Desulfomonile tiedjei DSM 6799: one gene and its partner. The main gene of each other region encodes a partner of the protein of the gene in region 2 in a complex. Links are inferred from orthologs where the notes say so. Each region holds a gene or a part of one and is shown on either strand. Other genes may lie near its edges. The genes, in order: mfd and uvrA.

Region 1 (4,446 bases), 1.0 Mb from region 2 along the record:
GCCATTTTCCCGGTGGCACGACACCCAGAGGAAGACTGAGAAAGCTCCGCATGAGAGGTTGTTTGTGTTTCTTGACGTCGGATTCCAGTATGACCTCGCCATTCACCACAGCCGCCACTCTGTCGGACCCTATTTCCGTTGCGGCTGATATCTTCGTGAGTGAAAAAATAAGAAAACAACCTAGTAAAAAGAAGAGTGCTCGTTTCATGTACCACGGTCCTCGATGAGCCCGGGTAGTCCTCACAAAGATTCTTGCAACGGAGCTGCAAACCCGGGTTCAGCTATTTTGGAGCAGAGCGTTTCATGTCGGGAGAATTGTTACGAAAAAAAGAAACGGGTTCCTCCTCGCACAAAACCCAAAACGGTAATTAAATAATAGAGAACTTGATATTTTTCAAGTCATGATCTTCTTCTGATCCGAACGGTCGCCCTGAAGTGCTCCTTATCGGATTTTTCACCGTCCGTAGACTCTGGACGGTTATGATCGAGCCGGCTGAATAATTCTTGGCATTTCTTGATTCGCGTGTCGGGATTGGTCTTCCCGATTCGGTACTTCAGGCGATCTCCGGGCATGATTTTGACGAGATGATCTGCCTGCGCCCATTGCACGAGAGTTTCCGGGCGAATCGGAGTATCCGGATCGAACGTAAGTACGAGATCTTGACCATTGTAATCGAGTCTCAGGATTCGAATTTCTTTCATCGCGAGCCGAATTCTCATGACTTGAATCAAATGGTGCACCTGAATGGGAGGCTTGCCGTAGAGATCGAAGATTTCTTCTTCCGTGTCCTCTATCTCTGAATTGGTTTCCGCTTTTGAAAGTCTCTTATAAAGATTCATACGCTGTTGCGTGTCAGGCACGTAATCGTCCGGGATGTACACTTCCATCTTCAGGTGTATTTCTGGATCGATTCTAGGCGCGGATTCCTCTCCCTTGAGTTCCTGTATCGCGTCTTCCAGAAGATCCAGGTACATCTCGTAGCCCACGAGAGAGACATGCCCGGATTGTGAAGTACCCAGAATATTGCCTGCTCCTCGAATCTCCATGTCTCGCATGGCAATTCTGAATCCCTGACCGAGACTCGAATATTCCTGCATTACTGACAAACGTTTTACCGCATCGGGAGTTATCATGGTTTCAGGAGGGGTAAGCAGGTACGCGTATGCGCGCACGTGGGATCTTCCTACACGGCCCCGCAATTGATACAAATCTGCAAGTCCGAAGGTATCGGATCGCTCGATGACGATAGTGTTCGCAGTGGGAATGTCCAATCCCGATTCTATGATGCTCGTACAGACGAGAATATTGTACTTGCCCGTAAGAAAGTCCACCATTACCTGTTCCAGTTCCCGTTCCGCCATTTGCCCGTGAGCTATGCAGAATCTTCCCTCAGGAACGAGCTTTTGCAGCGCGGCAGTCCTTCGGGCTATGCTCTGGACCCGGTTATGCACATAGAAAACCTGGCCGCCTCTGTTCAACTCTTTGAGGAGCGCTTCTCTGACCACTTCTTCGGACTGACGCATCACATATGTCCTGATGGACTGTCGATTCGTCGGAGGGGTCTCGATGACGGATAAATCCCGGATTCCTGTAAGAGAAAGATTGAGAGTACGGGGTATGGGGGTCGCTGTGAGTGTAAGAACATCAACGTGCGCTTTGTATTTTTTGACTCGCTCCTTATGCGCGACGCCGAAACGTTGTTCTTCATCGACCACAAGGAGCCCCAGATCTTTGAAAACAACGTCTTTCTGCAGTAAGCGGTGGGTTCCGACAACCAGATCGACTTTGCCCTGTTCGACTTGCCGCAGCGTTTCCTTTTGTTCAGCGTTGGAACGAAACCTGGAAAGCACGTCTACAATGAAGGGATATCCTCTGAATCGTTTCTTGAACGTATCGAAATGTTGTTGAGCCAGGACCGTTGTGGGCACGAGAACAGCAACTTGCCTGCCATCCATTATTGCCCGAAAAGCTGCTCTTAGAGCCACTTCTGTTTTTCCGTACCCTACGTCGCCGCACACCAGCCGGTCCATAGGCATGTCCGTGTCCATGGATTCCATGACATCTTGAATTGCCCGGGCCTGATCCGGAGTTTCCTCAAAATCGAACGATGCTTCGAATGCGGCGAAATTTTCATCCGGCGGAGAATAAGCGGATCTTCTGGTCACTTGACGTTTGGCATAGATTTCGAGCAACTCCCCGGCCATTTCCTTAATGGACTTCTTGATCCTGGCCTTTATCTTGACCCAGCCTTTACCGCCAAGCTTATCGATGCGCGGAGGTTCTTCGGAACCTGCAATATACTTCTGAATTACTTGCAGTCGCTCGACCGGATGATACAGGAGATCTCCCCCTGCATATTCGATGAGCATTACCTCGCCTACAACTCCGTCAAATTCTTTGCGGACGAGGCCACGGTAAATTCCTATTCCATAATCCTCATGGACCACCGGCTCGCCTTCAGCCAGATCCATCAATGAGGAAATCAGCGTGCCCCGGGCCCGCTTCTTTGGCACCGACCTGACTCTGGAACCGAAAATCTCTTCTTCACACAGGACGATCCGGTGAGCCTGATCCAGCTTGAATCCGGAAGAACAAGCGCCGACATACAGCCGTATTCCCGGAGTGGGCTCTGCATCGAAATTGACGGGCTCAAATCCGGTTCCGCGGTAATCGATATTGAGACCGTACGGTTCCAGCAGTTTCAGGAGCCGGTGAGCTTGTCCTTGTGTATGGCTGACCAGGAATAGTTCATATCCGTCATCTCGCCAGGATTCCATGCGTTTGACAAGCTTTGCCATTCCGCTGTCATAACCTTTTGACTGGAGAAGTTCGGATCTGACATTGTCATTGGATTGGGCATTGAGCCTGAAAGAAACCGCCCCCGGCTCGTGTATCTCGAGGGGAGAAACGGTCACCGTGCGAAACCGCTGTATTCGTTGAAAAAAATCTTCCTGTGTGAGATATACCCGATCGGGATCCGGGACCGGATATCCATCTTCTGCCGCATTCTCCCAACCGTGCCTGATTTCCTCCTCAAAGTCCTCAAATGCACGCCCCAGAATGTCTTCATTCGGGAGCACAAGAGTACTATCCGAGGGGACATAGTCCAGGAGCGTTTCCAGCGCGGGGAAGAAATAGGGGATGTAAAACTCTGCGCCCGGAAAGCGTATGCCATGGCGAAAATCATCGATGAGACGCTGTCTTACACGCTTTTCCGTGCCTCTGTCTTCGCAGGCCTGTAATAGTCGCTGCAAACCTTCGTCTCTGGTTTCAGTATCAGGCACGAGCATGTGAACAGGAGCGACAAGAACCTGTCGAACATCGTCCCGTGAACGTTGATTCGTGGGATCGAAAAACCGCATGGACTCGATCAGGTCGCCGCTCTGCTCGATACGAATCGGATAAGGATACAAAGGGGAGTACAAATCTATAATGAAACCGCGTACAGAGAAGTCTCCCGCATCTTCCACGAGGGGGACCCGGTTGTAACCGGCTGCAACCAGACGTTCCAACAATTCGTCGCGGTCTATCTCGCTGCCCAAGGCGATCGTAAACGACGCTCGATCGAATGCACGCGCGGGTATGAGCTTGCGAATCAATGCATCCAGGCCGACCACCACTACCCTGGGTGGTTCGGGTTCTCTCAGCCTGAAGAGGGTGGACATCCGTTCGACCCACGACTCGTTTTCCAGTGCCGCATGGGTAAACGGGAGCATGTCCGAGGAAGGATAGCGCATCACCTTGTCGGTAAGAGGATATCTGTATTCCTCGTCTTCACCGAGAAAAAATCGAATATCCGAGGCAACACTGAGGGCCGCTCCTCCGTCGGGCATCACGACGATTATTGTCCTGAAGCTTTTCCTCGTAGCCGCAGCTATAAGGAATGCAGGAGCCGAGCCCACTAAGCCATAGACCCCGCCGTTATCGGCGGATTTCGTCAGAAAATTTACTGCCTCTTCAAAAGAAGAAGATTGTGTCGAAGGGAATGGGTCAGTTTTCATGAGTTCCAATTGGACTCCGGCGTATAGCAAAATTCGACAGTATTTGCGATCGATCGTTTCTCATTCGATGCACGCGCGAACTTTTCAGAATAACTCGATTTCATGTTCCCGATCAAGCGCTTTGCGGTCCGGTACATCGTCTGCATATCGGGTTTCGGCTGGTTCAAGGCTGTACAGAGGCTTTCAAAGCCTGAGAAAGGATTGCATTGACTTGCGACTCTTAATCGGCTATCCATTTAGGTTATTCCGTTTCGGCCACTCGTCTCGAGTGTGACAACAAAGCCGTATATTCCACCGTCAGGTCTGAGCCGTTGTTGGCACGGCAGAACGCATGCGTTCGGAAGACTGTGACACGCATACGATCAAGAAGCGAGGTGTTTGACTTTGGCTGATAAGAAAATCACGCGCAAGGAGCTTCTTAAAGAACCGGATGAGTTCCTCACG
Region 2 (3,847 bases):
ACTGATCGCAGACATCCCAGGAATCCAAATCTCTCACCCAGGAATCCATCTGCTCTTCAGTAAGCTCCGAGGGGACTGCAATCATAGAAGCGAGTATGCGTGCCTCATGAATGCCTGAATCCCATAACAAAATCGCCAACTGATGATTTCTTCTGACTTCACGAGCGATCTTTCGCAGGCGGGGAATGGAGATTCCGTATGTTTTCTCAGGACTGATACCGTAACGAGCCATTCCCAGGACTGCCTCCGGATTTCGGCATGACTCGAATGTCGCAAGAATCCATTCCATGAGCTCTTTGTTGCTGCGGTTTGGTAGTGATTTCTTCAAAATTTGCCTCAGTTCAGTCGCGAGGCTGATTTTCGGACGCCGGGTTTGGCGGCCTTGCGACGTTCCCGAGTGGGAGTCGTATTGTTCTGATGGCTAAGCACAACAGTTGCCACCTGTTCCGTATCAATGGAAAAAGGTTGATATCCTTTGTCGTTTTCCAGGACCTCTTTTAAGTAAAGCCCGGTATACGATCCGGGCGTCGCAGAGACTTGCTCGGGAGTCCCCTGAGCTATGATGGTGCCTCCTTCGTCTCCGCCTTCAGGTCCCAGATCGATGATGTGATCCGCAACTTTGATGACATCCATATTGTGCTCGATAACAACGACGGTGTTGCCGGCATCCACAAGGCTCATGAGAACATCCAGAAGCTTCCGCACGTCTGCGAAGTGCAAACCTGTAGTGGGTTCGTCGAGTATATACAGCGTTCTGCCTGTACTTCGTTTCGAAAGTTCACGGGAAAGCTTTATGCGCTGTGCCTCTCCTCCGGAGAGAGTCGTCGCGGCCTGACCGAGCTTGATATATCCGAGTCCTACTGCCTGAATTGTTTGTAATTTGTTGAACACGGAAGGAATATTGGCCATGAATTCTGCAGCCTGATTCACCGTCATATCCAATACTTCGGATATATTTTTGCCCTTGTAGCGAATGTCGAGCGTCTCTCGGTTGTATCGTTTCCCTTTACAGACCTCACATTTTACGTACACGTCCGGAAGAAAATGCATTTCTATCTTGATGATGCCATCACCTCTGCACGCTTCACACCTTCCACCTTTCACGTTGAAACTGTAGCGGCCCGGCTTGTAACCACGGACCTTGGATTCCGGTAGATTTGCGAATAACTCTCTGATGAAGGTAAACACGCCGGTATACGTGGCCGGATTCGATCGAGGAGTGCGACCGATGGGGCTCTGGTCTATATCTATTACTTTGTCCACCAGGGACATTCCTTCAATGGAATCGATCTCTCCGGCTTTATCTTTGCTCTTATAGAGTCGTTGTGCCAGTGCTCGGTAGAGAATATCCATGACCAGCGTGCTTTTTCCAGATCCCGAGACCCCGGTTATGCAATTAAACACACCTAAAGGAATCGCCACTTCAATATTCTTGAGATTATTTGCACGTGCACCTCGAATCGTAATCTTCTTTTTCCCTTTGGAACGTCTCTTCTTTGGTACCGGGATAAACTCGCGGCCAGAAAGGTACTTTCCCGTGAGCGAATCTTCGCTCTTGAGAATATCAGCCGGTTTCCCGGAGAAGACAATTTCACCTCCCATGCGACCCGCACCGGGCCCCATATCGATTACATGATCGGCATTCAGGATTGTCTCGGGGTCGTGCTCAACGACAAGAACGGAATTGCCCTGATCCCGTAAGTCCATTAACGTGGAGAGCAACCGACGGTTGTCACGCTGGTGCAATCCTATGCTCGGTTCGTCGAGGATATAGAGCACACCTACCAGAGACGATCCTACCTGCGTGGCCAATCGTATACGCTGCGATTCCCCCCCGGACAAAGTGGCCGAGGACCTGTCCAGAGTAAGATATCCCAGGCCCACTTTCTCCAGAAAACCGAGGCGGTCCCTTATTTCCTTAATGATACGTCTTCCGATTTCAGTTCGGCGGGCATCCAGCTTGAGATTTTCGACAAAACGAACAGTCTCCCTCACGGAGAGAGCAGTCAACTTGTGGATCGGCATATCTTCTATGAGTACGAACCGGGCCTCTTTCTTGAGCCTGGCCCCTTCGCAGGTCGGACAGGGAATGGAGCTCATGAATCGAGTGAATTCCTCGTCCAGCTCGTCTCTTTCGGATTCACGATATCGTCGTTCCAGGTTCGGTAAGACTCCCTCGAAACTCTTGCGAAAATAGTGTTTCCGGCCGTCACGTTCATAGGAGAAATCGATCTCTTCGTGTCCGGATCCGTGGAGAATGACTCCCTGCACTTTTTCGGAAAGCTTGCGGAACGGTGTATCCGAATTAAAACCATAGTGCTGTGCCAGAGCTTCAATCATCTGATAAAAGAAGATGGAGCCCCGTTTTTCCCAGGGTGCGATTGCCCCTTTTTTCAGAGAAAGATCCGGATCGGGAATCACAAGGTCAGGATCGAATCGTATCTTTACGCCGAGCCCCCCGCAGGTCTCACATGCGCCAAAAGGGTTGTTGAACGAAAACAGACGAGGTGACATTTCTCCCAGAGACACCCCGTGCTCCGGACAGGCGAACTTCTCACTGAACAGATGAACAGGTCCCCCCAACTCTTCGACCATGACGATGCCTTGACCGAGCTTCACAGCTTGTTCCATGGAATCAGTGAGGCGTTTCTCCACACCTTCTTTGATTACTAGCCGATCTACCACCACCTCAATAGAATGTTTCTTATTCTTCTCCAGTTGTATCTCATCCGAAAGACCCCGGAGTTGCCCGTCAATTTTCACCCTCGCATAGCCTTCCCGCTGCAGGTGCTGTAATTCCTTTTGATACTCTCCCTTCCTGCCGGTAACTATGGGAGCCAACAAATGCACTCGAGTCCCCGAGGGAAAACCGAGAACCTGATCGACCATCTGTTGGACTGTCATTGAACTGATGGGCCGTCCGCATTCCCAGCAATGAGGAACTCCGATTCGTGCGTACAAAAGACGCAGATAATCGTAGATTTCAGTGACCGTACCTACTGTAGAGCGAGGATTCTTGGAAGTAGTCTTCTGCTCGATGCTTATTGCAGGGGAGAGTCCTTCTATTAGATCGACGTCAGGCTTATCCATCATCTCCAGAAATTGCCTTGCGTATGCAGATAACGACTCCACATAGCGCCTTTGACCTTCTGCATAGATGGTGTCAAAAGCGAGAGTGGATTTTCCTGAGCCGGAAAGACCTGTTATTACGACGAGCTTGTCGCGAGGAATGTTAATATCGATATTCTTGAGGTTATGCTCCCGCGCACCCTTGATGATAATTTCTTTTGCTCCCACGATAAACCGAGTTCCCTGATCCGAGTCGATTCAACCCGAAAAATTGGGGCGAACACGCGTCCGCCGCTGTTTTTTCGTGCAACATTGCCGGCCTGTCGATTAATCGGGGGACATCCAATTTCCCCCGAAAGGCCTGGTAAGAATTAACAGCATGTGGCGGCTGGTGTAAAGGGGAGGGCCTCGGAACGCGCCGGAAACGGTCTTTCCCAGTGCTGAACTAACATTTTTACTATTTCTTCGGGAAGATGCACGAAAACTATAAACTATTGCTTGACTAACCCAGGGGGGCGTGTTATTTCGCCAGTGTTTCCGAGAGTCAGGCACGTCGGACCTCTCTCGGGTGTCTCACCTTTCCGCTAGGAGGTATGGTTATGTTGTTTTCTTTTTCCAATCCGGCCGATGGAGTCTCCGAACCTCCCGGTGACTTCAAAAGCAATTACCGCCACCTCAAACAAATCATTAACAAGGCCCTTAAAGAGGGGACGCCACTGGAGGAACTGAATCTTATCCCCAAAAACCGCTCCGGTAAACCGCAACGCCAACTATCGAG

What was found.
Region 1: the proteins of uvrA (region 2) and mfd are in contact, whole or in part, in a crystal structure (PDB 4DFC), measured with the Escherichia coli proteins. The link is inferred for Desulfomonile tiedjei DSM 6799 from one-to-one orthologs.

The regions. Positions count from the first base shown.
Region 1 is NC_018025.1:1,918,815-1,923,260, forward strand. What follows is about bases 200-4,327. They hold mfd (transcription-repair coupling factor), read right to left. Parts: upstream 4,003-4,327; coding sequence 400-4,002; downstream 200-399. Other genes in these bases: DESTI_RS08050 (peptidylprolyl isomerase), read right to left, coding at 200-244. Outside these bases: more of DESTI_RS08050, read right to left, coding at 1-199; DESTI_RS08060 (YfgM family protein), read left to right, coding at 4,387-4,446. UniProt on the Escherichia coli protein: Couples transcription and DNA repair by recognizing RNA polymerase (RNAP) stalled at DNA lesions. Mediates ATP-dependent release of RNAP and its truncated transcript from the DNA, and recruitment of nucleotide excision repair machinery to the damaged site.
Region 2 is NC_018025.1:2,939,796-2,943,642, forward strand. What follows is about bases 137-3,665. They hold uvrA (excinuclease ABC subunit UvrA), read right to left. Parts: upstream 3,298-3,665; coding sequence 337-3,297; downstream 137-336. Other genes in these bases: DESTI_RS12370 (DNA alkylation repair protein), read right to left, coding at 137-328. Also shown: more of DESTI_RS12370, read right to left, coding at 1-136; DESTI_RS12380 (hypothetical protein), read left to right, coding at 3,669-3,847. UniProt on the Escherichia coli protein: The UvrABC repair system catalyzes the recognition and processing of DNA lesions. UvrA is an ATPase and a DNA-binding protein. A damage recognition complex composed of 2 UvrA and 2 UvrB subunits scans DNA for abnormalities.